Regions from separate parts of the Anaerostipes sp. PC18 genome, predicted to be linked through region 2. Evidence: predicted binding sites of a transcription regulator. Region 2 holds the regulator's gene; the other holds the start of a gene.
What was found. The regulator NrdR, encoded in region 2, represses ribonucleotide reductase genes. The targets are predictions, from matches to a motif close to CACAANATNTTGTG.

Region 1 (11,902 bases), 1.7 Mb from region 2:
AACACCCTGATCCCAGTCATTCAAAAACACATCAATACTTTCGGTGAAATATTAAAGGAAACTACTGCAGACAGTGGTTATTGTAGTGAAAAGAATTTACTGTTCCTAAAAGAACACAACATAGAAAGTTATATCAAACTGCAGGATCATGAACAGAGAAAGACCCGTGCCTATAAAGAAAATATAGGAAAATACTACAACATGACAACCCAGATATTTGAGGATGAACGTTATTATGTTTGTCATGATGGCAGGGAACTGAGACATATCCGCACAGAAGAAAAAGAAATGGAAGGATATACACAAACATTGGAAGTGTATGGATGTGCTGATTGCAGTGGCTGTGAGCATAAAGCGAAATGCCTGTATAAATATAACCCAGAAAAAGATGCCGACAAAAATAAAGTTATGAAGATCAATGAGCGCTGGGAAGAATTGAAAGAAAAATCTCATGCGAATATCCAAAGCGAGAAAGGAATCCTAAATCGTCAGATCCGCTCAATCCAAACCGAAGGACATTTTGGGGATATCAAAGAAAATGATGATTTCCGGCGTTTTAATCACCGTTCAACAGATAAAGTATACAAAGAGTTTATGCTGTATGCGATAGGTAGAAATATCAATAAATATCATCGGTTCTTATGCAATAAACTCCAGAGGTTTGAAGGCAAACAGGAAGAAAACGCAGCATAAGGAAAACGTGGCTTATTTGGAAGAGCCCCTTTGTTTTGTGCGCTCAAAAATAATTACTGATCTCAGAAATAGGGATACCCTGCGGAATATGACGATGCTGAAAGGCACGTATTTCCGTAGGGTATCCCTATTTCTCTTTTAAATCGGAAAAATCGGCATTAGCCGATTCCTCCTTGTCATAACTTTAACTATTTTATTTAAGCAAACTTGCCTGTGTCAATTTTAACTCCAGGTCCCATTGTAGAAGTGATTGTCACATTCTTAAAATACTGACCTTTTGCTGCTGACGGTTTTGCTTTGATAATAGCATCTATTAACGTCTGGAAGTTGTCCGCTAACTGTTCTTCTGTAAAAGAAGCCTTACCTACCGGTACATGAATGATATTGTTCTTGTCCAGTCTGTATTCGATCTTACCTGCTTTGATATCTTCAATCGCTTTTGTAACGTCCATTGTTACAGTGCCGGCTTTCGGGTTCGGCATTAATCCTTTTGGTCCAAGATCACGACCTAAACGTCCCACGATACCCATCATATCCGGTGTTGCAACTACTACGTCAAAGTCAAACCAGTTTTCTTTCTGGATCTTAGGAATCAGTTCTTCTGCTCCTACATACTCTGCTCCTGCTGCCTTTGCTTCTTCTGCTTTTGCATCTTTCGCAAATACAAGAACACGAACTTTTTTACCGGTACCATGAGGCAGTACGACTGCTCCACGGATCTGCTGATCTGCCTGACGGCCGTCTACTCCGAGACGGAGATGTGCTTCGATCGTCTCATCAAATTTGGCATTCGCTGCTTTTTTTACTACAGATACTGCTTCCTTTACGTCGTACAGTTTCGTTCTGTCAACTAATTTGGCAGCCTCTGCATATCTTTTTCCTTTTTTCATTCTAAAAATACCTCCTGTGGTCATATCGGGAGCAACCCTCCCACTTTCTAAATTTAAGGAAGTTACACTCGACTAAGCGTTCAGGCTTCGTCTTCGACTCGCCTTCACTGAGTCTCGGTAACGGCTTTCACACTAAATTCGGCCTGCGCCTCTGGCTTGCCCTCATTAAGTGTTTAATGCCTATTCCTCTACTTCGATTCCCATGCTTCTTGCTGTTCCTGCAATCATGCTCATTGCAGCTTCGATAGATGCAGCGTTTAAGTCTTTCATCTTTGTCTCAGCAATCTGCTGTAAATCTGCTTTGGATACTGTTGCGACTTTCTTTCTGTTCGGCTCTCCGGACCCGGACTGGATCTTGCAGGCTTTCTTTAATAAAACTGCTGCCGGAGGAGTCTTTGTCACAAAGCTGAAACTTCTGTCCTGATATACTGTGATCACAACAGGAATGAGCAGGTCTCCCTGATCTGCAGTCTTTGCATTAAATTCCTTTGTGAACTGTACGATATTTACACCGTGCTGACCAAGTGCAGGTCCTACCGGCGGTGCTGGTGTTGCCTTTCCTGCCGGAATCTGAAGTTTAATATATCCTTCTACTTTCTTTGCCATAATCGTTAACCTCCTGATGATTGTGGTAATTACGGGAGATATCCCTCCCACCTTGTTACGTGCAGAGGTTTTGTCATTTACTCTGCTTTTTTGATATCTAAGAAATCAATCTCTACTGATGTGGCACGTCCAAACATCTCCACCTCGATGGTCACTGTCTGTTTGTGCTCATTTACTACGGTAACTGCACTTGTCGTACCTTCCCAAGCACCGGAAGTAACAACAATGATATCACCTACTTCAACATCAATATCAATTTTTTCCTTCTTAGGCGTTTCTTCGTTTGTACCGCCCACGTTGATTCCCAATGGCTTCATCTCAGCCGGTGTCAATGGGACCGGTTTGGAGCCAGGGCCTACGAATCCTGTCACACCTCTGGTGTTTCTGACAACATACCATGTATCGTCGTTCATCACCATGTGGATCAGCACGTATCCTGGGAACATCTTCTTGGAAACCTGTTTTTTCACACCATTCTTCAGTTCCGTTACGTCCTGAAGCGGTACCCGGACTTCTAAAATCTGATCTTGAAGCTTACGGTTCTCGATCGTCTTTTCGATATTTGCTTTTACTTTATTCTCATATCCGGAATAGGTATGAACTACATACCAATTTGTTTCTGCCATATGCTCTCCTTACCTTTACCCTACTAACATCTTGATTCCATATTGAAGTCCCAAATCCAGAACAGCAATAATCATACCAATGATAATAGCACACACGACCACAACGCCGGTTTCTTTGGCAATGCGTTCTTTAGAAGGCCAGATGATTCTTCCGAATTCTGATTTCAATTCTCTGAACCAGCTGGTTTTGCTTGATTTGCTGGTATTCTTCATGTTCTCACTTCCTTAAATAAACGTGCATTACTTAGTTTCTTTGTGTAATGTGTGTCTTTTACAGAACTTGCAGTATTTCTTTGTTTCCATACGTTCCGGATGTGTTTTCTTATCCTTCATCATATCGTAATTACGCTGCTTACATTCTGTACATTCTAATGTGATTTTTGTGCGCACAACTTCCACCTCCATTGTTTTTAAAATAAGGCATAAAAAAAAGACCTCTTCCAACGCTAAAGTCTAGCTTACACATTGTATCATGGAAGAGGCAGGCCGTCAAGCCTTGTTTTATCTTATGTACAGCACTTTTTTCATTTGTTCCAGCGACTTTTTCACATCGATCACCTTCTGGTTGGAACTTCCCCTCCATTTGAGGGCAGTGTCCTTTAAGTCTTCCTCAAAACGACCGTCCACCAGAACATCTGTATTTTTTACGGCATCCAGAGTACAGACTTCATCCCACAGAAAACCGGTATACATCCATATGGTCTTTTCCGGAAACTTTTCTCTGACCTCTTTGACCAGCTGTTCTACCGGCTCCCGGTTCTCAGGGTGCAGAGGATCTCCTCCGCTTAACGTCAGACCGCTGATATAATTTTTACTGAGCTCTTCAAACAGTTCTTCTTTTGCCGCCCGGTCAAACTCCAATCCGCCATGGATATCCCAGGTGACCGGATTGTGGCAGTTTTTGCACTGATGGGTACATCCTGACAGCCATAAGACAACTCTTAAACCGTCCCCATTCAGCATATCGTCCTTTGTAATGTTGTGATACCTCATACTTCCCACCTCTATGCTAATATCATCCTTTCTACATCGACTTCCGGTCGGCGATCTCCGCCATCTTTGCGTCATTGAGCCTCGTGTCTCCCTTGACTCTGGAATAAGACAGATAACCGTTCATGCGGTCGATCTTGGTCAGATTCCTGCTTCCGCAGACCGGACACACATCCATTTCCAGCTCCTCATGCCCGCAGTCGTCACAGTATGACAGGGATAGATTCACCCCTTCATAGTAACCCAGGTCCATGGCACGCCTTACCAGCGTCCGTATAGCGTCTTTATTGTAGCTGATCGGATACTTCACGTACTGGATCTTTCCGCCGTTGCATTTTTCCCAGAAACGTCCCTCTAAGTTCTGTTTCTCGATCGGCGTCAGATCTTCGGATACATGGCAGTGAAAAGAGTTGCTCACATATTCCCGGTCAGAGACATTTTCGATCACACCGTACTTTTTTCTGAACTGTTTCACCTGAAGTCCGCAGAGGTTTTCTGCCGGTGTTCCATAGATCGCATACAAATGCCCGTCTTCTTTCTTAAACTTAGTCACCTCACTGTTGATGTACTCAAGGACTTCCAGTGCAAATGCGCCGTCCTGAGCAATGGATTTTTTGTTGTGCAGCTGCTGAAGTTCATTGAGCGCCGTGATCCCAAAAGATGCTGTGGCAGACTCAAGCAGCGGCTTGATCTTGTCGTGAAGTCCCAGATGTCCTCCCAGGAAGCCTCCCTCACAGTATGCCAGAGGATTTGTGGATGCCTTCATCTCTCCCAGATAATCGTAGGTCCTTCTGTGGAGCTCCCTGATCAGATTCAGATAATAGTCCAGCACTTCATAGAAGTCACGGCTTTCCTGCTTTGCCTTTGCATAGATCATCGGCAGATGCAGACTTACCGCCCCGATGTTAAAACGGCCCACAAAAACCGGCTTGTCCTGCTCGTCCAGAGGCTCTGCCCCTCCCTTTTCATACCAGGGAGATAAAAATGCTCGGCAGCCCATAGGGCTTACGATCTTTCCATATCTTTTATACATGTCCGGGACATATCCGTCCCCTGTAAGGCTCAGCCAGTCGGGATACATCGTCTTGCTGGAACAGCGGATGCCCGCTTCAAACACATCCTCCAGTTCTCCGCCGGGTCCATGGAGATTTTCATCGTAGAGAAATACGATCTTTGGAAACAGCACCGGTTTTTTATGTCCTTCTTTTCCCTGTCCTCTTCTCCTGACATCCAGCATCGTAATCGTTGCCATCTTTGCAAACCGGCCTGTGCCGGTTCCTGCGGTCACTGTGATAAAAGGATAGTCTCCGCGGCTGGAAGAAACACTGTTAAACTTATATTCAAGCCCCTGGAATCCCTGACAGAATTCTTTCTGCACATCCTTGAGGGACTCGGTCTCTGCCCGCTCTCTGGAAAGGCCGAGGGCTTCATACTTTTCAATGCCTTTTTCATAAGACTTCTCGGCATACGGTTCCAGGATCAGTTCAATATTCGGCACCGTAAATCCGCCATACTGCTGGCTGGCCGCGCTCAGCACGATGTCTCCTATGACGTCAAAGGCCACATCCAGTGTCTTTGGTTCATTGTACCAGAGATTCCCCATCTCAAAGCCGCCTTTTAACACGGCCTCCACATCAAACAGACAGCAGTTCATCGTATCTCTTCTGGCTGACATATCATGAATATAAATGTACCCGTCCCGGCAGGCCTGAATCTCTTCTGTCGTTAAAAAAAACTTCTGATACAGAGACTTGTTCAGCTCATTAAAGATGAGACTCCGCTTCGTTGACACAAGGGCGCTGTCTGTATTGCTGTTCTCTTTGTCTCCTATGTACATGATGGACTGGCTTTTCTTATACACATCATCCAGCATTTCCACAAAATCCTGTTTATAATTCCGGTAGTCCCGGTAGCTTTTGGCCACGTCGGGATTTACCCTCTCCAGAGCCCCTTCCACCACATTGTGCATCTCCGTAATATGTACTTCCGCCTTATTAAGCTCGTCCACTCTCCCATTGACAAACCGGCAGATCTCATCAAGCTCATCTTCCGTAAATTTCACAAGGGCACGGTAGGCGGATTTATTTACCGCCGTCACCACCTTCTGAATATTAAAATCCTCTTTTGTTCCGTCCTTTTTTACTACCCGTATCATACTCTCTCCTCCCTGACTGTTCCCAGAGCATCGTCCTGCCTGCGGCATATCCCGCTGAAAGCAGGAGACACCGCAGGCAGGGGACTCATCGCTATTTTCTCAATCAAATTACTATATATTGTTTGATATGATCTTTTATTCTACTATATCTTGTGTGAATGTATCCATCTTACCATCTCATCCGATACAAGTCAAGGCTGATTTTTTTCACTTTCTGCCGTAAATCCTGCCAAGGCTCAGATCCTTGGGCTTTTTCACTTTCGGAGAACTTTCAATGCCTTTGGCCATGTATTCACCAAAGGAGACAGGCAGCTCCTTCTCGATCGAAAAAAGCTCTTTTAACTGTTTTTTACTTTTAAGAATCAGTACGGATTTTGCGATTTCCGAATGATTTAAAAGCTCCTCTATCATAGTATCATCAATCTGTCCGTTGGTAAATACAATCACCTTTAAATGCCCGAAGTTTAATTTTTTCGGCTGGGTTCGCTCAAAACTTTGGTTTGTCTCATTAAAAGACCTGCCTGAATAAACCACAGACTTGGACGGCACGTTCGTTCCCTGGTTGTCCTGAGCCTTGGAAAAATCTGCACAGGAATAATCGATCAGATATCCGTTCTCTGTCTTTTCGATGCCCATTGCCAAAACATAGCTGCTGTCCTCGATGTCCCCGGCTTCTTTGCAGCCCGTAAGTGCCGCTGCTGTGACTGCGGCCATCAAAAGGCTAATGATGATCTTTTTCATGGGTGCCTCCTCTCCGTTCCAGCCAAAACAAAACTGCCGGAATTAAAATGCCCAGCAATAGATTTGCAAAAAGGAACACAGAAATATAATTTTCCCAAAGACGGATCATAGGGATCAGAAATCCAGTGGTCAAAAACAGTCCGCCGTAAGAAATCCACCTGCCCCATTTCTTTTTCCCCGGAAATGTGTTTTCAAAACTCCAGTTTCCATAAAACAGGTATCCGCTCAGCACACAAAAAACTCCAACGATCCAGAATGCGATCAGGAAAATATCCAGCCTTGCCATGATCCCTCCCGGCATGGCTACATTCTGGGCCATGGAGATCACCGGAAACGGGTCTCTCCTGATCATCCGAAGACCCAGGCTTCCCGCCGTGGCGGCAAACACTCCTGCCGATAAAATGATAATTCCAAGCAGCGTCCTCTTATTTATTCCCTTTTCCTTCATATGCCCCTGATAAAACCACACCAGTTCCATAGGATGAAACAGTGCGAGCACATACAGCCCGCCCATCGCCAGATTCTCCGGTTCAAACTTCCGGATCAGGAAGGGTTTCATAGAAAATTCCGTCGTACTGAGAAGAAGGATAAAAATAAACGGGATCAGGATAAACCAGAACAGCCCTTCCATGACTCTCGCTCTGTCGTCCAGCCCCTCCCCGTTCATCCGGAAAGCCAGAAAAATGATCGGCAGTCCGATCCAGTAAATATTCATATACGGCAGAAGGAACACCCTGGCTAAGATCAGCATATATGCATAAAAAAATGCGGCGTTTATAAAAAATCTCACATAATAGAGAAAGGAAATCACCCGGTGCTTTTTTAATACCTCTTCCATGGTCAGACTGCCTTCTGCTTTTTGTACAAGCCACGGATAGCAGGCCGCGGCCAGGGCCCCAAGGAGCACCGTATAAAGCCCTGTTTCACCGGATTTCAAGGCAGATGCCTGGGGAAGGAACATGCCCACTCCGCAGAAGGTTTCCAGAAGAAAGATCCTGCTTCCCTGCTTTTTAGAAATTTCAAGATTCGCCGTCCACATGATGTTTCCTCCTTCCCTGGCGTTTTTTCGCCCCGTCCTTTGTAAACCATGGCCTGAAAATCATACGCCTGATAGGCAGGCGCACCATATAATCCTCCCAGGGGTCCGTTTCTTCCACCGTGGCTGATACGGTCGGAAACAGATACGGGATTCCATAGCTCTGAAGCTTCATCAAATGGATTGCAATCGCAAGGAATCCGAGAAAGAATCCATAAAGACCCCATATGGCACAGACGATCATAATAGAAAATCTCAGCAGCCGGAATACCCCCGAAAAGCTTTCATTTGGTATAGAAAACGATGCGATGGCTGTAAAGGCTACAACAATTACCACGATCGTGCTGACAATATTGGCATCCACCGCTGCCTGTCCTACGATCAGCCCTCCTACAATGCCTATGGTGCCGCCCAGCTGTCCCGGAAGGCGGATACCCGCTTCCCTTAAAAGTTCAAACGCAAGTTCCAAAAGCAGAACTTCCACGACGACAGGGAAAGGCACTCCCTCCCTGGCCGACACAATGGACAGCATAAACGGTGTGGGAAGAATCTCCGGATGATAATTTGCAATGGAAATATAAAATCCCGGCAGCCCGATGGCAATAAAAGAAGAAATATATCGAAGGATTCTGGCAAATGTGGCTACTTCCCACCGATTATAGTAGTCATCACTGGCCTGAAAAAAAATGTTCAGCGTCACCGGCAGCACAATGACCTCCGGAGAATTGTCCACCACGAGCACAACTCTTCCCTCCATGAGCCCGCTTGCCGCCTTGTCCGGCCTCTGAGTCAGCTGGTACTGGGGAAACGGAGATTTGCTGTCCTGCTCCATGAGCTGTTCCAGCATTCCGCTGTCAAAAATTCCGTCAATATTCAGTTCATCCAACTGTTTTTTTATCTCCTTTACTACCTCATCTTTGGCCAGATCCTCGATATACATAAGCGCTACATCTGTTTTGCTCCTTGTTCCGATCCTAAGCTGGACAACCTTCATTCTCGTATCCCTGACCCGTCTTCGGATCAGTGCCGTGTTGGTCCTGAGACTTTCATTAAAGCTGTCCTTCGGACCGATCATTGCTACTTCCCTGTCGGCTTCCTGCACTCCTCTGGTAGGGAAAAACTTGCTGGATATAAAAATCCCCTGATCAAGCCCGTCAAAAAACAGTACCGTATCTCCTGATAAAACGGCCGTGACAACTTCATCCATTGTCGTAACCATTTTCCGGTCTGCACTCTCAATCACCCAGGAGGTCACAGACTCTTTCAGAGGGTGAAGAGGGTCTGTGAGGAGAGGTTCCAGTACATTTTCCTGGATCATGTCGGCTTTGGCAAGCCCGTCCGTGTAGATCACATACATTCCCGTGTGTTTTTTCTTCCCGACGTAAAACTTCTTCTTTACAATATCATTGCAGTCTGAAAATACCGCTTCGAGATAAGCAATATTCTGTTCCAGATCCTTTGATATTACACCTTTCATTTTGTGATTTTTATCATGAAATCGATCCATTTTTTCACACCACCTTTGAAAGTAGTATGAGCAAAAAAAAGAACTCTATGCGTACGCACAGAGTTCTGTCTGAAAGTCCTCAGACCTATTTTTCTTCTTCCTGGATCTTTTTGATCACCGTCTCTTCCTGATTGTCAATATGACGTTTCATGATCTCTTTCGCCCTCTCTTTGTTCCCGGCGAACATTGCTTCCACCAGTTCCTCGTGTTCTTTGAGAAGGACCGCATGATATGCCGTATCCTTGACATATTCCAGACGGTAGCGGTAAATCTGTTCTCTCAGATTGTTAATGATCTGGATCAGCCTCTTGTTCTGAGTCGCCTCGAAGACGGCATCATGAAATTCCACATCACAGTCTGCGATCTTAGGATTGTCATCCGTCTGGATGGCCTCCCGGAAATTGTCGAGGGCTGCCTGAATCTTCTCTCTGGAACTTTCATCCAGGCGCTCCGTGGCAAGTCCTGCTGCCAGTTCTTCCAGAGAACTTCTCACTTCCAGGACATCTCTTAAATCTTTTTCCGTGATGCGGGCTACTTCCGCGCCCTTTCTCGGGATCATGACTACCAGACCCTCAAGCTCCAGCTTCCTTATGGCTTCCCTGACCGGGGTACGGCTGACTCCGAGACGGTTTGCCAGCGCGATCTCCATCAAACGCTCTCCGGGCACAAACTCTCCGGTGATGATCGCCTGTCTGAGTGTATTGAACACCACATCCCTCAGCGGCAGATATTCATTGACATTTACTTTTAATTTATCACTGCTCATCTTTCGTTCCCTCCAATTATGATTCTCTATTGACCGGCGCCACCACATAGGCCTGCTTCACATCTTCAAAGGATCTTAGATTGGAAAGGGCTCTCTGTGCCTTTTCCTGTGAAGCAAAGATTCCAAAGACCGTCGGTCCGCTCCCGCTCATGAGTGCATTCTCGGCTCCCTGTTTAAGCAGGAACTCTTTGATCTCATCGATCACGGGATATCTTGGTATGGTGACTGTTTCAAGAACATTTTCCATCCTTCCTGTGATCCCCTTCAAATCCTGATTTTCAATGGCAGATATCATTCCTGTGATGTCCGGGTGTGAGGAAAGCCCCGGCACGTCCAGATTCTCATACACAGTTTTCGTGGATACACTGATCCCCGGCTTGGCAATCAGTATATGGCAGTCCGACACAGGGGGCAACTTTGTAAGTTTTTCTCCGATCCCTTCGGCCAGTGCAGTTCCTCCTATGACACAATAAGGCACATCCGCTCCCAGCCCGGCTCCGATCTCACACAGTTCCTCTTCCTTAAGTCCCAGTTCAAACAGCTGGTTCATTCCTCTCAGTGCTGCGGCGCAGTCAGAGCTGCCGCCCGCCATGCCTGCAGCGATAGGGATACGCTTTTCCAGATACGCTTCCACGCCGTCTTTGAGCGAATACTTTTTCTTTACGGCTGCGATGGCCTGACAGACAAGATTCTGTTCATTGACCGGAAGAAATCTAAGATTGGCGGAAAGTGTGACGGAATCACCGGAAGTCTTTTTAAGCTCCAGCCGGTCAAAAAGACCCACTGTCTGCATGATCATCCTTACCTCATGATACCCGTCATCTCTCCGCCGTACTACATCCAGCCCTAAATTTACTTTTCCATAAGCTTTCAGAACTACCTTTTTCATCTGTACTCCTCACTGTCTCCTGCCGCTGAAACTTAGTATTGTATACAGAACATTATAATATTGTTCCTATAAAAATGCAATCCTATTTATCAATTCCATTCAATTTCTTTGACTATTAACAGTTTATCACCTGGCTTTACTTCCTCAATGCCTTCATTTTGATCACGGATATCGTCAACGGTAGTAAAATAACGTTTTGCTATGGACCACAGAGTATCCCCGTCCTTCACGATATATCCGACGATTCCCGGGATCTTCTGCAGTTCTTCATAATCCAGAGGCTGCTCAGATACATTTGTCATAATCTTTTCCGCTTTTTTGTGGAAAGAGATGAAGTCAAATATAACATTTGCTTTGATCTCGATCTCATCCCCTTCCGTCGGAGTGGCGCTGATATGATCCAGCATAACATCCAGCTGATAATCGTCCTCTTTCATCAGACCCTTAGCCTCGATAAAGTAAGAAAACGGTTCCATATATGAGCTGCTCATTACCGGGTTCTGGTCCTCGCTGGACAAAAACAGCACATCCGCCATCAGGACACCCTCCACCTGGAGCCCCTGCTCTTTGACTTCCACATCGTCTAAATTGCAGCTTCCTTTGACAGAAAGCACCTGCAAAAGCTTTCCCGGCTCCTGCTCGATGGAAAAACGCTTCGCCATCTTCATGGTAGCCTGATTTTTTCCGATCAGGGATTCAAAAGCAAAGTCTTTATATTCCGGCACCAGAGTCTTCTGCATCGTATAGCAGTCTCCCACGTAAGAAAGCACCTGATCTTCGTAGACTTTAATATCACACTCAAGAGTTGCGTCAACCGATACCACTCTCTCTTCTCCGTCCACATCCGGACGGATCTCCAGCTGATGGTTTCCAAGGGAAATGTGGATCTTGCCGATCATTCCCGGTGCACATTCATAGCACTCCAATTCTGTGTGCAGCGGGATCTCCCACCTGGCATACTGGACCGGAAGCTGTTCATCCTCTCCGAGATATAAAATAAACA
Region 2 (11,902 bases):
CGGGCGCTGTGTCAGCGTCTGTCCTCAGAAGTTAATGCCGGCGAGACTGTCCGTACTGGCAGATAACAATAACTTTGAAGCATTTGAGGCACTCCACGGAGATGAGTGTGTGGAATGCGGATGCTGTTCTTTTATCTGTCCGGCGAAGAGAAACCTGGCACAGTCAATGAAGACAGGACGCAAACAGGTCTTGGCAAATCGTAGAAAGAAGTAAAGGAGAGGTACATATGAACGAAACATTATATCGTGTTTCAGCAAACCCGCACGTAAGGGACAAAAGCTCAACACAAAGCATTATGCTGGACGTAATCCTTGCATTACTCCCGGCCACAGTTTTTGGTATCTATATCTTCGGTGCATCTGCGGCTGTGACCATTGCGGTCTCCATTGTCACCTGTGTGGCTGCTGAGTATATATATCAGAAGCTAATGAAACAAAAAGTATCCGTCAGCGATCTGAGCGCGGCTGTGACCGGACTCCTGCTTGCGCTGAACCTGCCGGCAGGTGTTCCTTTCTGGATGCCGGTGCTCGGCGGCCTTTTTGCCATTATTGTCGTAAAACAAGTTTTCGGCGGCCTGGGGCAGAATTTTATGAACCCGGCATTGGGAGCCCGCTGTTTTCTGATGATCTCTTTTGCGGCAAGAATGACTACATTTACATATGACGGTGTCACCACTGCGACTCCTCTTGCCCTGCTGAAGGCAGGAAAGAGTGTAGACCTCGGAAATGTCTTTACAGGATTTATCCCGGGAACGATCGGAGAGACATCCGCCGTCCTGCTCCTCTTGGGAGGTGCCTACCTGGTATTAAAGAAAGTCATCTCACCGCTGATCCCATGCATCTATGTGGCGACGGTGGCTGTCTTCGTACTGCTTTTTGGAGGACATGGCTTCGATCTTACTTATATGGCATCTGAGATTTTTGCCGGCGGTTTGATGCTCGGTGCGATCTTCATGGCAACGGACTATGTAACTTCGCCGATCACTTCCAAAGGAAAGATCATCTTCGGTGTCCTCTGCGGACTGCTGACCGGTATTTTCCGCCTGTTCGGACCGATGGCAGAGGGGGTTTCTTACTCTATTATCATTGCGAACCTGGTTGTTCCTCTGATTGAAAAGATTACGGTTCCTACTCCGTTTGGAATTGTGAAGGCAAAAGGAGGCAAAGACAATGAATAAAAGTTTAGTAAACGACTGTATTAAATTATTTATCATCACTCTGGCTGCCGGACTGATCCTTGGATTCGTTTACAACGTGACCAAAGATCCGATTGCAAAGCAGGAAGAAAAGACAAAACAGGAAGCATACAAGGCTGTGTTCAAAGACGCAGATCGATTTGAGGCAGTGAAGCTTAATAAAAAAGAGATAAACAAAGTTTTGAAGGCAAAGAATTTGGGCCAGAATACGGTCAGTGAGATTGCCAAAGCAGTAGATAAGGACGGAAAAGGTCTTGGATATGTATTCTCCGTGACAAACCCTGACGGGTACGGCGGAGATATCACCCTCTCCGTCGGTGTCAAGAATGACGGTACGGTCAACGGATATGAGACTTTGACGATCAGTGAGACCGCAGGTCTTGGTATGAAGGCAAAAGAAGATGAATTTAAGAGTAACTTCAAAGATAAAAAAGCGAAGCAGTTTGAAGTCGTAAAAGACGGTTCCGGCAAGAACGACGACGCAAAGGTCGATGCCATCAGCGGTGCCACGATCACCAGCCGTGCGGTAACAAGCGGGGTCAACAGCTGTGTTGCTTTAATGGATACATTGAAAGGAGGTAATTGAGATGAAAAGTAATCCGATAGAACGTTTAATCAACGGTATTGTCAAAGAAAATCCTACTTTCGTCTTAATGCTCGGTATGTGTCCTACCCTCGCGGTAACCACATCCGCCATCAACGGGGCAGGAATGGGACTTTCCACTACGGCCGTGTTAATGTTTTCCAATCTGATCATTGGACTCATGCGAAATATTATTCCTGACAGGGTCCGTATTCCGGGCTATATTGTTATCATTGCATCTCTGGTAACGGTAGTACAGTTCCTTTTGCAGGGATATGTGCCGTCACTGAATGCAAGCCTTGGAATATACATTCCTCTGATCGTAGTAAACTGTATCATCCTGGGACGCGCAGAATCCTTTGCATCTAAGAACGGGGCAGTTCTCTCTTTCTTCGACGGTGTCGGAATGGGACTGGGATTTACCATTGCACTGACTGTGATCGGAGCTTTCCGTGAACTCCTCGGTGCAGGTACGATCTTTGGCACAAAGATCATGCCGGCTGCTTATGAGCCGATCACGATCTTTATCCTGGCCCCCGGAGCATTCTTTGTCCTGGCCTGCCTTGTTGCAGTTCAGAATAAGGTAAGAAACAAGAAACCGAAAAAAGCAGGAGAGCCTCAGGCTTCCGGCTGCGGCGACTGTGCAAGCTGCGGAAACGGTGCCTGTGGAAGCCGGTTTTTCGATAACAGTGTGGATGACAAATAGGGGGGATGAACAATGTCAAATTTATTATTAGTCGCAATCGGTGCGGCATTAGTTAATAACGTAGTATTGAGCCAGTTCCTAGGCCTTTGTCCTTTCCTTGGTGTATCCAAGAAGGTAGAAACTGCCGGCGGAATGGGCGCTGCGGTTATTTTCGTCATCACAATCGCCTCAGCGGTTACCTATTTCGTTTATGCGGGCATACTCGTACCGTTTCATCTGGAATATCTTCAGACGATCGCATTTATCCTTGTCATTGCGGCATTGGTTCAGTTCGTGGAAATGTTTTTAAAGAAATCTATGCCGGCTCTTTATGAGTCTTTAGGCGTATATCTTCCGCTGATCACTACCAACTGTGCGGTGCTCGGTGTTGCATTGAATAACGTTCAGTATGATTACAACTTTATTACCAGTGTAGTCAACGGATTTGGAGTGGCTGTCGGATTTACCATCGCCATCGTGATCCTGGCTGGTATCCGCGAGAAATTAGAATACAACAACATCCCGGAATCTTTCAAAGGAATGCCGATCACTCTTGTCACGGCAGGGCTGATGGCTATCGCTTTCTTTGGATTCTCAGGAATCATATAGGGAGGTAGCAAAAATGGATATTACAGCAATTATCCTCGCGGCCGTCGTGGTCGGAGGCATTGGTTTGGTCATTGCTATTCTTTTGGGAATCGCTTCTGAGAAGTTTAAGGTTCCGGTCAATGAAAAAGAAGTAGCAGTCCGCGCAGAACTTCCCGGAAATAACTGCGGAGGCTGCGGATATGCCGGATGCGACGGGCTTGCAAAAGCGATCGCGAACGGAGAAGCTGCGGTCAATGCCTGTCCGGTAGGCGGGCCTGCGGCGGCAGAAAAAATCGGTGCCATCATGGGTGTGGAAGCCGGTGACTTCGTAAAACAGGTGGCATTCGTAAAGTGTGCGGGGACCTGTGAGAAAGCATCAAATAAATACGAATATACAGGACAGATGAGCTGTGTGGAAGCCATAAACGTACCCGGAGAGGGGCCCAAAGCATGCTCTTTCGGATGTATGGGATTCGGAAGCTGCGCCCAGGTGTGCCCTGAGAATGCAATCTCCATCGTCAACGGTATTGCGTATGTTGACAAAGAAGCGTGCATCGGCTGCGGAAAATGTACCGATATCTGTCCGAAGGGACTTATTGAACTGGTTCCTTACGACAAGAAGCATTTAGTGCAGTGTAATTCTAAAGACAAGGGAAAAGACGTCATGTCCGTGTGCAAAGCCGGATGTATCGGCTGCGGGCTCTGTGCGAAAGAATGTAAGCTTGGAGCGATTACCGTAGAAAATAACATTGCTCATATAGACTATGAGAAATGTGTCAACTGCGGACTCTGTGCCAAGAAGTGTCCGAAAAAAATCATTACTGTATAATAAAGTGAATTATATAAAGATCATTAGGCTGTATCTGACTGGAGGATACAGCCTTTTTGACACATTTTATTTCCTGGGGCATACACTATTATAACTATTTTTCTGGGGTGGCGTTTCATGAAGTTTTTAGAGTTGAGGGAAAAGGATGTTATCAACTGCCGGACCGGAGATAAACTGGGATGTGTAATCGACCTGGAGTTTGACCTGGCGTCAGGTCAGATTTTATGTCTGATCGTTCCAAAAGCGACAAAGATCCTATGTTTTACAAAAGGAGAGTTTTATTATATTCCATATAAGAAGATCATTCGAATCGGCTGTGACACTGTATTGGTGGATATTAATGAAAAAGAATGTTTGAAGTGATCTGGAAAAAATGATATACTTCCTTTAACGAATGGAAAGTCTTGAGGCAGACGTGTTCTGCCTCTCAAAAGAGTACAAAGAAAAGCATAGCCCGGGAGGTAGAAAAATGAGGTGCCCTTATTGCGGAAGTGAAAATTCCAGAGTCATTGATTCCAGACATTCGGAAGACAATAACTCTATACGGAGAAGACGACAGTGTGACGACTGCAGCAAGCGTTTCACGACCTATGAAAAGATCGAGACAGAACCGCTGTCTGTGATCAAGAAGGACAAGACCAGACAGATGTATGACCGCTCCAAGATCAAGGCGGGTATCGTACAGTCCTGCCACAAGCTGCCTATATCCATGGGACAGATAGATCAGATTGTAGATGAGATCGAGACAAAGATCTATAATCTCGGACAGCGCGAGGTGGAGAGTTCCCTGATCGGAGAAATCGTCATGGACAAGCTGAAGGAACTGAATGAGGTGGCATATGTAAGGTTTGCCGCTATATACAGAGAGTTCAAAGATGTGAACACCTTCATGAGTGAACTGAAAAAATTGCTGAAATAGTTGTAAAAAAATAGAAAATATGATAAGATACAGTATATTGTTAGCTGAAAGGCTTCCGGAGAAGAAGGAGGCTTTATGTTTTGTTCGATGTTAAGCGGCATTGTTTCAGGCGCCGCAGGCTGTATCATTCAGGTCGAAGCGGAACTAAGAAGCGGTCTCCCATACTTTACTATGGTAGGCCGCCTTTCTAATGAAGCAAAAGAATCCAGGCACAGGGTGGAATCCGCACTGCGGGCTCTGGGCTGTCCGCTCCCTCCTATGAAAATTACCGTCAATTTATCTCCTGCCGACATCAGAAAGACAGGAACCGCATTTGATCTTCCCATCGCAGCGGCCGTTATGGCCGGTCTCAATTATATTCCAATTAACAAAGAACCGCCCATCTGTCTCCTGGGAGAGCTGGGATTGGACGGCAGTGTCCATGGGATCAGACAGTGCCTGCCCATCATCATGGAAGGGAGAAAGCAGGGCATCCGGCGATTTATGGTTCCCTATGATGATATGGAATCCCTTGTACATATCAGAGATGTGGAACTGGTTCCGGTAAAACATCTTTCCGATGCCGTGGACTATTTCAGAAGCGGGTGTGTGCTTCCATATCATTTTAAGGAAAAAAGGATGATCCTTGACAGCCAGTGTCATGATTTTTCAGAAATAAAAGGACAGGCTTTCTTAAAAAGAGCTCTGGAAATCGCCGTAACCGGGAGGCATAACATTCTTCTGATCGGAGCTCCAGGTTGTGGCAAGACTATGGCGCTTGAACGGATTTCTTCTATCATGAACAGTTTATCCGAGGAAGAATATCTGGAGGTGCAGGCTCTGTATCAGGCGGCCGGTGTCCACCGGGAGGCAGAAGATTTTTGTCCGCCTTTCCGAAAACCTCATTCTTCCATATCCAGGGGAGCGCTGATCGGTGGGGGAGCGGTTCCAAAAGTTGGAGAGATCACACTTGCCCACAAAGGTGTCCTGTTCCTGGATGAACTGGCACAGTTTGACGCCAAATGCATTGAAGCCCTGAGACAGCCGCTGGAAGATAAGCAGATTATTTTAAACAGGCTTGGGAGAGACTATACCATGCCTGCGGACTTTTTACTTGCAGCGGCCATGAACCCATGTCCATGCGGCAACAGCTTTACTCCGGAGGCATGCCGGTGCAGTGCGGGTGAAAAGCGGTCCTATTATCACAGACTTTCAGGGCCCATACTGGACCGTTTTGATCTGATTCTCACAGTTGGACAGGAGGCAAAGAAAATGGACGCCGAGACTGAAAATTCGGCTGCCATCCGCAGCAGGGTTTTGGAAAATATCAGAGAGGAACAGAGAGAACTCTCGGATACTCCGTATTCTTATTACGGTCAGATACAGGCAGAGGACTTAGAAAAAATCTGTCCGTTGTCCAAAGAAAGCCGAAGAATTTTAAAAGAAGAACAAAAGAAACATCATATTTCTATGCGGGGTATTCATAAGATTGTGAGGACAGCAAAAACGATTGCCGGAATGGAACAGAAAAGCGAGATCGGGGAGGGACATCTTATAGAGGCACTGTCTCTGCGCAACATGGAGTTTTTATCGGAGGCTGCGGGATATGAATGAAAAGATTTCGTGGTTCTGGTTTACGTCGCTTCTTGAGATGAATCGAAAGACGCAGGGTGAGATCCTTTCTGCCATTATTCATCCGGAGGAACTCAGGAAGCTTAATGCGGAGACTGCAAAGCCATTTCTTAACAAGAGACAGTACCGGCTTTTTCTTGAGACAAGAGATGAATCTTATATCTGTAAGAAGTACGAGGAGCTAAAAAAGCAGAAAACAGACTATATTATATGGAAAGAACCCGATTATCCACAGCGGCTCAAACAGATCTATGATTATCCGTTTGGCATCTTCCGAAAAGGCAGGCCGCAGGAATCAAGGCTGGTCATTGCAATAGTAGGGGCCAGATCCTGTACTTTATATGGAAGAGAGATGGCAGGATATTTTGCAAAAGAGCTGTCCAGGAGGGGTGTTTTGATCGTCAGCGGCATGGCAAGGGGAATCGACGGAGCTTCTCACAGAGGAGCCCTGGATGTAGGCGCACCGACGGCAGGTGTTCTGGGATGCGGGATTGACCGGATTTATCCGAAAGCACATAAAAAACTGTTCGCCGATGTAGAGAAACAGGGTGTGATCTATTCTGAGTATGGTCCCGGCGTAGAGCCGCTTTCTTTTCTTTTTCCGCAGAGGAACAGGATCATCAGTGGCCTTTCCGACGGAATTTTCGTAGTGGAGGCCAGAGAGAAAAGTGGATCTCTGATCACAGCGGACTGCGGATTGGAACAAAACAAAGAAATTTTTGCACTCCCGGGCAATGTGACGAGTGATGTATCAAGGGGCTGCCATCGCCTGATCCAGCAAGGCGCCAAGCTGGTTTCCGGCCCCGAAGATATCTTAAATGAATTTCCAAAATTCAGAGTATTTTCACATAATGTCTGTCAATTTGATAAAAATTCACTTGCTAGAGGTGAAAAAATGGTGTATGATGTTTTGAGTTTGGAACCTAAATGCCTGGAACAGATAGCTTCGGAGGCAAAACTGCCGGTCACAGAGGCTGTGACATCCTTATACTATCTACAGAGGCAGGGGTTGGCAGAAGAAATACTGAAAAATTATTACATAATAAAAATATAATTAAGAGGTGCAAAAATGCCAAAATACTTAGTAATTGTAGAATCACCAGCGAAAGCAAAGACGATCAATAAATTTTTAGGGAAAAATTATACGGTCATTGCATCCAACGGTCATGTGAGGGATCTCCCCAAGAGTACGATGGGAATCGACCTGGAACATAATTTTGAACCAAAATATATTACGATCCGGGGCAAGGGAGAAGTATTGGCGGCATTGAGGAAAGAAGTGAAAAAGGCCGACAAAGTTTATCTCGCGACTGACCCTGACCGGGAAGGGGAAGCAATTTCATGGCATCTTTATTATGCGTTGAAACTTGAGAATAAAAAATGCAGCCGTATCACATTTAATGAGATCACCAAGAATGCAGTCAAGGAATCATTAAAGCATGCGAGAGAGATCGACATGGACCTGGTGGATGCCCAGCAGGCAAGACGTGTTTTAGACCGGATTGTCGGGTATAAGATCAGTCCTCTTTTATGGGCAAAGATCAAGAGGGGATTGAGCGCAGGCCGGGTACAGTCTGTGGCGCTCCGCCTGATCTGTGACCGGGAAGAAGAGATCAGCGCTTTCATACCGGAAGAATACTGGTCACTGGATGCTTTTCTGAATGTGAAAGGGAGCAAAAAGCCCCTGGAGGCCAAGTTTGCCGGAGACAAAGACGGGAAGATCGAGATCAAGAATGAAGAACAGCTGAACAAGATCCTTGCGGAACTTGAAGGCGCCGAATTTCATGTTGACAGCGTAAAGACAGGGGAGCGTATCAAGAAAGCCCCGCTTCCGTTTACGACCAGTACGATGCAGCAGGATGCATCCAGCAAACTGAATTTTCCGACAGCAAAAACCATGAGGATTGCTCAGCAGCTGTATGAGGGTGTAGACATCAAAGGAAAAGGCACCGTGGGATTGATCACTTACCTGCGTACAGACTCCACAAGGATTTCGGAAGAGGCAGATAAGAATGCCAGAGAGTTCATCTCTGAAACCTACGGAAGTGATTTTGTCGGAAACGGACAAGTTTCAAAAAAGGACGACAAAAATGTACAGGACGCCCATGAAGCCATTCGTCCCACTTACATCGAGAACACCCCGGCGAGCTTGAAAGAACAGCTTTCCAGAGACCAGTTCAGGCTTTATCAGCTGATCTGGAACCGGTTTATGGCGAGCCGCATGAGTGCAGCCAAGTATGAGACTACATCCGTAAAGATCGACGCCAACGGATACCGTTTCAATGCTTCCGCATCCAAGATCGTTTTTGACGGATTTTTGACTGTGTACAACATCGACAATGAGAAATCAAAAGGAAATGTCATACTGAAAAGTATCGATACTTCCACGGAGCTGAAGTTAAAAGAGTTTGACCACAAACAGCATTTTACACAGCCGCCGGCCCACTACACGGAAGCAACGCTTGTCCGCACCCTGGAAGAACAGGGTATTGGACGGCCGAGTACGTATGCTCCTACCATATCTACGATCATTGCCAGAAGGTATGTGGTCAAGGAAAAGAAGAATCTGTATATGACGGAGCTGGGAGAAGCGGTCAATACCATGATGAAAAAGGCATTTCCGTCTATCGTGGATGTGCATTTCACCGCTACGATGGAGGCGCTTTTGGATATGGTGGAGGAAGGCAAGGTCCACTGGAAATCCGTGGTGGAAAACTTCTATCCGGATCTTAAAGAAGCCGTGGAGGCCGCAGAAAAAGAACTGGAGCAGGTAACCATTGAGGACGAAGTGACCGATGTGGTCTGTGACCAGTGCGGACGCAATATGGTCGTGAAATATGGGCCGTATGGGAAGTTTCTGGCCTGTCCGGGATTCCCTGACTGCCGAAACACAAAACCTCACTTTGAAAAGATCGGAGTTCCATGTCCGCTGTGCGGAAAGGAAGTCGTCTTAAAGAAAACCAAGAAGGGTCGGAAATACTACGGATGTGAGGATAACCCGGAATGCGAATTTATGTCATGGCAGAAGCCTTCTACCGTCAAGTGTGAGCGCTGCGGAAAGTATATGGTGGAAAAAGGAAAGAAACTGGTTTGTTCAGACGAACACTGCGGATATGTATGTGATCTGCCGAAAGAGGAAGAAGTTACGGAAAATAAGGAGTAGCTATGAGTGTACAATTATTAGATAAAACCAGGAAGATAAATAAATTACTGCATAACAACAATTCACAAAAAGTCGTTTTCAATGACATCTGTCAGGTTCTGATGGAGGTTATGGATTCCAATGTGATCGTTATCAGTAGAAAGGGAAAGATCTTAGGAATTCAAAATTCAGAGAACATAGATCCTATCGAAGAGATGATCAGCGGCAAAATTGGGGATTATATTGACACGGATTTAAATGAGCGTCTGTTGACGATATTATCCACGAAGGAGAATGTAAATCTCCAGACACTCGGTTTTGAAAGAGACATTCACCGCTACTGCGGTATTATCTCCCCGATCGATATCGCAGGAGAGAGATTTGGCACGCTGTTTATGTACCGGATGGAAGATGACTATACGATTGATGATATTATATTGGTTGAATACGGAACAACAGTCGTTGGATTGGAAATGATGCGTTCTGTCAGTGAAGAGATAGAGAGTGAACGCAGAAAGCAGAATATCATCGAATCTGCCTTCAGAACTCTCTCCTTTACGGAACTGGAAGCGGTTCATCATATTTTTGATGAGCTGAACGGGAGCGAGGGTATTTTGGTTGCCAGCAAGATTGCCGACCGTTTCGGCATCACCCGTTCAGTCATCGTCAATGCACTGAGAAAGCTGGAGAGTGCGGGAGTCATCGAGTCCCGGTCTTCCGGCATGAAAGGAACTTATATCAAGGTTGTAAATGACCTGATTTTTGGCGAATTAAACCGGGCCGGGCGTATCTAAGCCGGAAGTGCGAAATTTTTCTTGCATTGTGTAAAACAGATGTGCTATACTGTCAAAGGTAAAAATAAACACGCCGTTGGAATTTCGGTAGGTGCCGAGAGGTTTGCCGGGATAATGACAATGGTGGAAGCATAACCAAAGGAGATTTTTTATGAGCGTTATTTCAATGAAACAGTTATTAGAAGCAGGTGTTCACTTCGGACATCAGACAAGAAGATGGAATCCTAAAATGGCTCCGTATATATACACAGAGCGTAACGGAATCCACATCATCGACCTTCAGAAATCCGTAGGCATGGTAGACGATGCATACAACGCAGTAAAAGAATGTGTTGCAGAAGGCGGAAAGATCTTATTTGTGGGAACAAAGAAACAGGCTCAGGATTCTATAAAGACAGAAGCAGAGCGCTGCGGAATGTTCTATGTAAACCAGAGATGGTTAGGTGGAATGCTCACAAACTTCAAGACAATCAGAAGCCGTATCGACCGTTTAAAGAAGATCAAAAAGATGGAAGAAGACGGAACATTTGAAGTTCTTCCAAAGAAAGAAGTATTAGAACTTAGAAAAGAAATGGATAAATTACAGAAGAACTTAGGCGGAATCGAGGAGATGAAAGAAATTCCGGATATGATCTTCATCGTAGATCCTAAAAAAGAAAATATCTGTGTTCAGGAAGCACACACATTGGGAATTCCTCTGGTAGGTATTGCAGATACAAACAGTGATCCTGAAGATTTAGAATACATCATCCCAGGAAACGATGATGCAATCCGTGCAGTTAAATTGATCACATCCGCAATGGCTGATGCTGTTGTAGAAGCAAACCAGGGAATGGATGCTGCTGATGTGGAAGCAGAAGAGGAAGCTGCAGAAGAATAAGATTTATTTGGAGGAAAAATCATGGCTATTACAGCAGGAATGGTAAAAGAATTAAGAGAAAAAACCGGTGCCGGAATGATGGACTGTAAAAAGGCATTAAACGCTACCGATGGAAATATGGAAGCAGCAGTTGAGCACTTAAGAGAGCAGGGACTTGCAAAGGCTGAAAAGAAAGCCGGACGTATTGCGGCAGAAGGATTAGTTGCTACTAAACTCTCTGATGACGGAAAGAAAGCTGCTATTGTGGAAGTAAACTCTGAGACTGACTTCGTTGCTAAGAACGAGCAGTTCCAGACTTATGTTGCAGAGGTTGCAGATCAGGCTCTCACAACAGGTGCGGCAGATATCGAAGCTTTCCTTGCAGAAGAATCTAAAGCAGAAGCAGGAAAAACTGTAAAAGAAGTATTAGACGGAAAAATTGCAATCATCGGTGAGAACTTAAATATCCGTAGATTTGCACAGATGGAATCAGCAGCCGGATTTGTTGCTTCTTATATTCATGCAGGCGGAAAGATCGGCGTATTAGTAGAAGTTGAGACAGATGTTGTCAACGACGAGATCAAAGAGATGGGTAAAAACGTAGCTATGCAGGTAGCTGCTATTATGCCGAAATATACAAGCAGAGATGAAGTTTCTAAAGATTACATCGATCATGAAACAGAAATCTTAAAAGCT

Region 1: a site for NrdR is predicted at 6,102-6,115, ahead of nrdD (anaerobic ribonucleoside-triphosphate reductase). Genes of this name have one in related genera too.

Annotation. Positions count from the first base shown of each region.
Region 1 covers NZ_CP121164.1:3,338,206-3,350,107, forward strand. The annotation lists gene P8F77_RS17850 (IS1182 family transposase) at 1-693, shown strand, start outside; gene rplA (50S ribosomal protein L1) at 891-1,583, opposite strand; gene rplK (50S ribosomal protein L11) at 1,764-2,189, opposite strand; gene nusG (transcription termination/antitermination protein NusG) at 2,267-2,815, opposite strand; gene secE (preprotein translocase subunit SecE) at 2,831-3,028, opposite strand; gene rpmG (50S ribosomal protein L33) at 3,056-3,205, opposite strand; gene nrdG (anaerobic ribonucleoside-triphosphate reductase activating protein) at 3,317-3,808, opposite strand; gene nrdD (anaerobic ribonucleoside-triphosphate reductase) at 3,840-5,960, opposite strand; gene P8F77_RS17890 (hypothetical protein) at 6,168-6,701, opposite strand; gene P8F77_RS17895 (GerAB/ArcD/ProY family transporter) at 6,682-7,740, opposite strand; gene P8F77_RS17900 (spore germination protein) at 7,721-9,244, opposite strand; gene P8F77_RS17905 (GntR family transcriptional regulator) at 9,330-10,010, opposite strand; gene ispE (4-(cytidine 5'-diphospho)-2-C-methyl-D-erythritol kinase) at 10,027-10,899, opposite strand; gene P8F77_RS17915 (SPOCS domain-containing protein) at 10,989-11,902, opposite strand, start outside.
Region 2 covers NZ_CP121164.1:1,569,575-1,581,476, forward strand. The annotation lists gene rsxC (electron transport complex subunit RsxC) at 1-214, shown strand, start outside; gene P8F77_RS08455 (RnfABCDGE type electron transport complex subunit D) at 228-1,178, shown strand; gene P8F77_RS08460 (RnfABCDGE type electron transport complex subunit G) at 1,171-1,782, shown strand; gene P8F77_RS08465 (electron transport complex subunit E) at 1,784-2,485, shown strand; gene rsxA (electron transport complex subunit RsxA) at 2,498-3,073, shown strand; gene P8F77_RS08475 (RnfABCDGE type electron transport complex subunit B) at 3,087-3,881, shown strand; gene P8F77_RS08480 (YlmC/YmxH family sporulation protein) at 3,999-4,244, shown strand; gene nrdR (transcriptional regulator NrdR) at 4,351-4,800, shown strand; gene P8F77_RS08490 (YifB family Mg chelatase-like AAA ATPase) at 4,876-6,393, shown strand; gene dprA (DNA-processing protein DprA) at 6,386-7,465, shown strand; gene topA (type I DNA topoisomerase) at 7,481-9,574, shown strand; gene codY (GTP-sensing pleiotropic transcriptional regulator CodY) at 9,577-10,347, shown strand; gene rpsB (30S ribosomal protein S2) at 10,499-11,227, shown strand; gene tsf (translation elongation factor Ts) at 11,249-11,902, shown strand, end outside.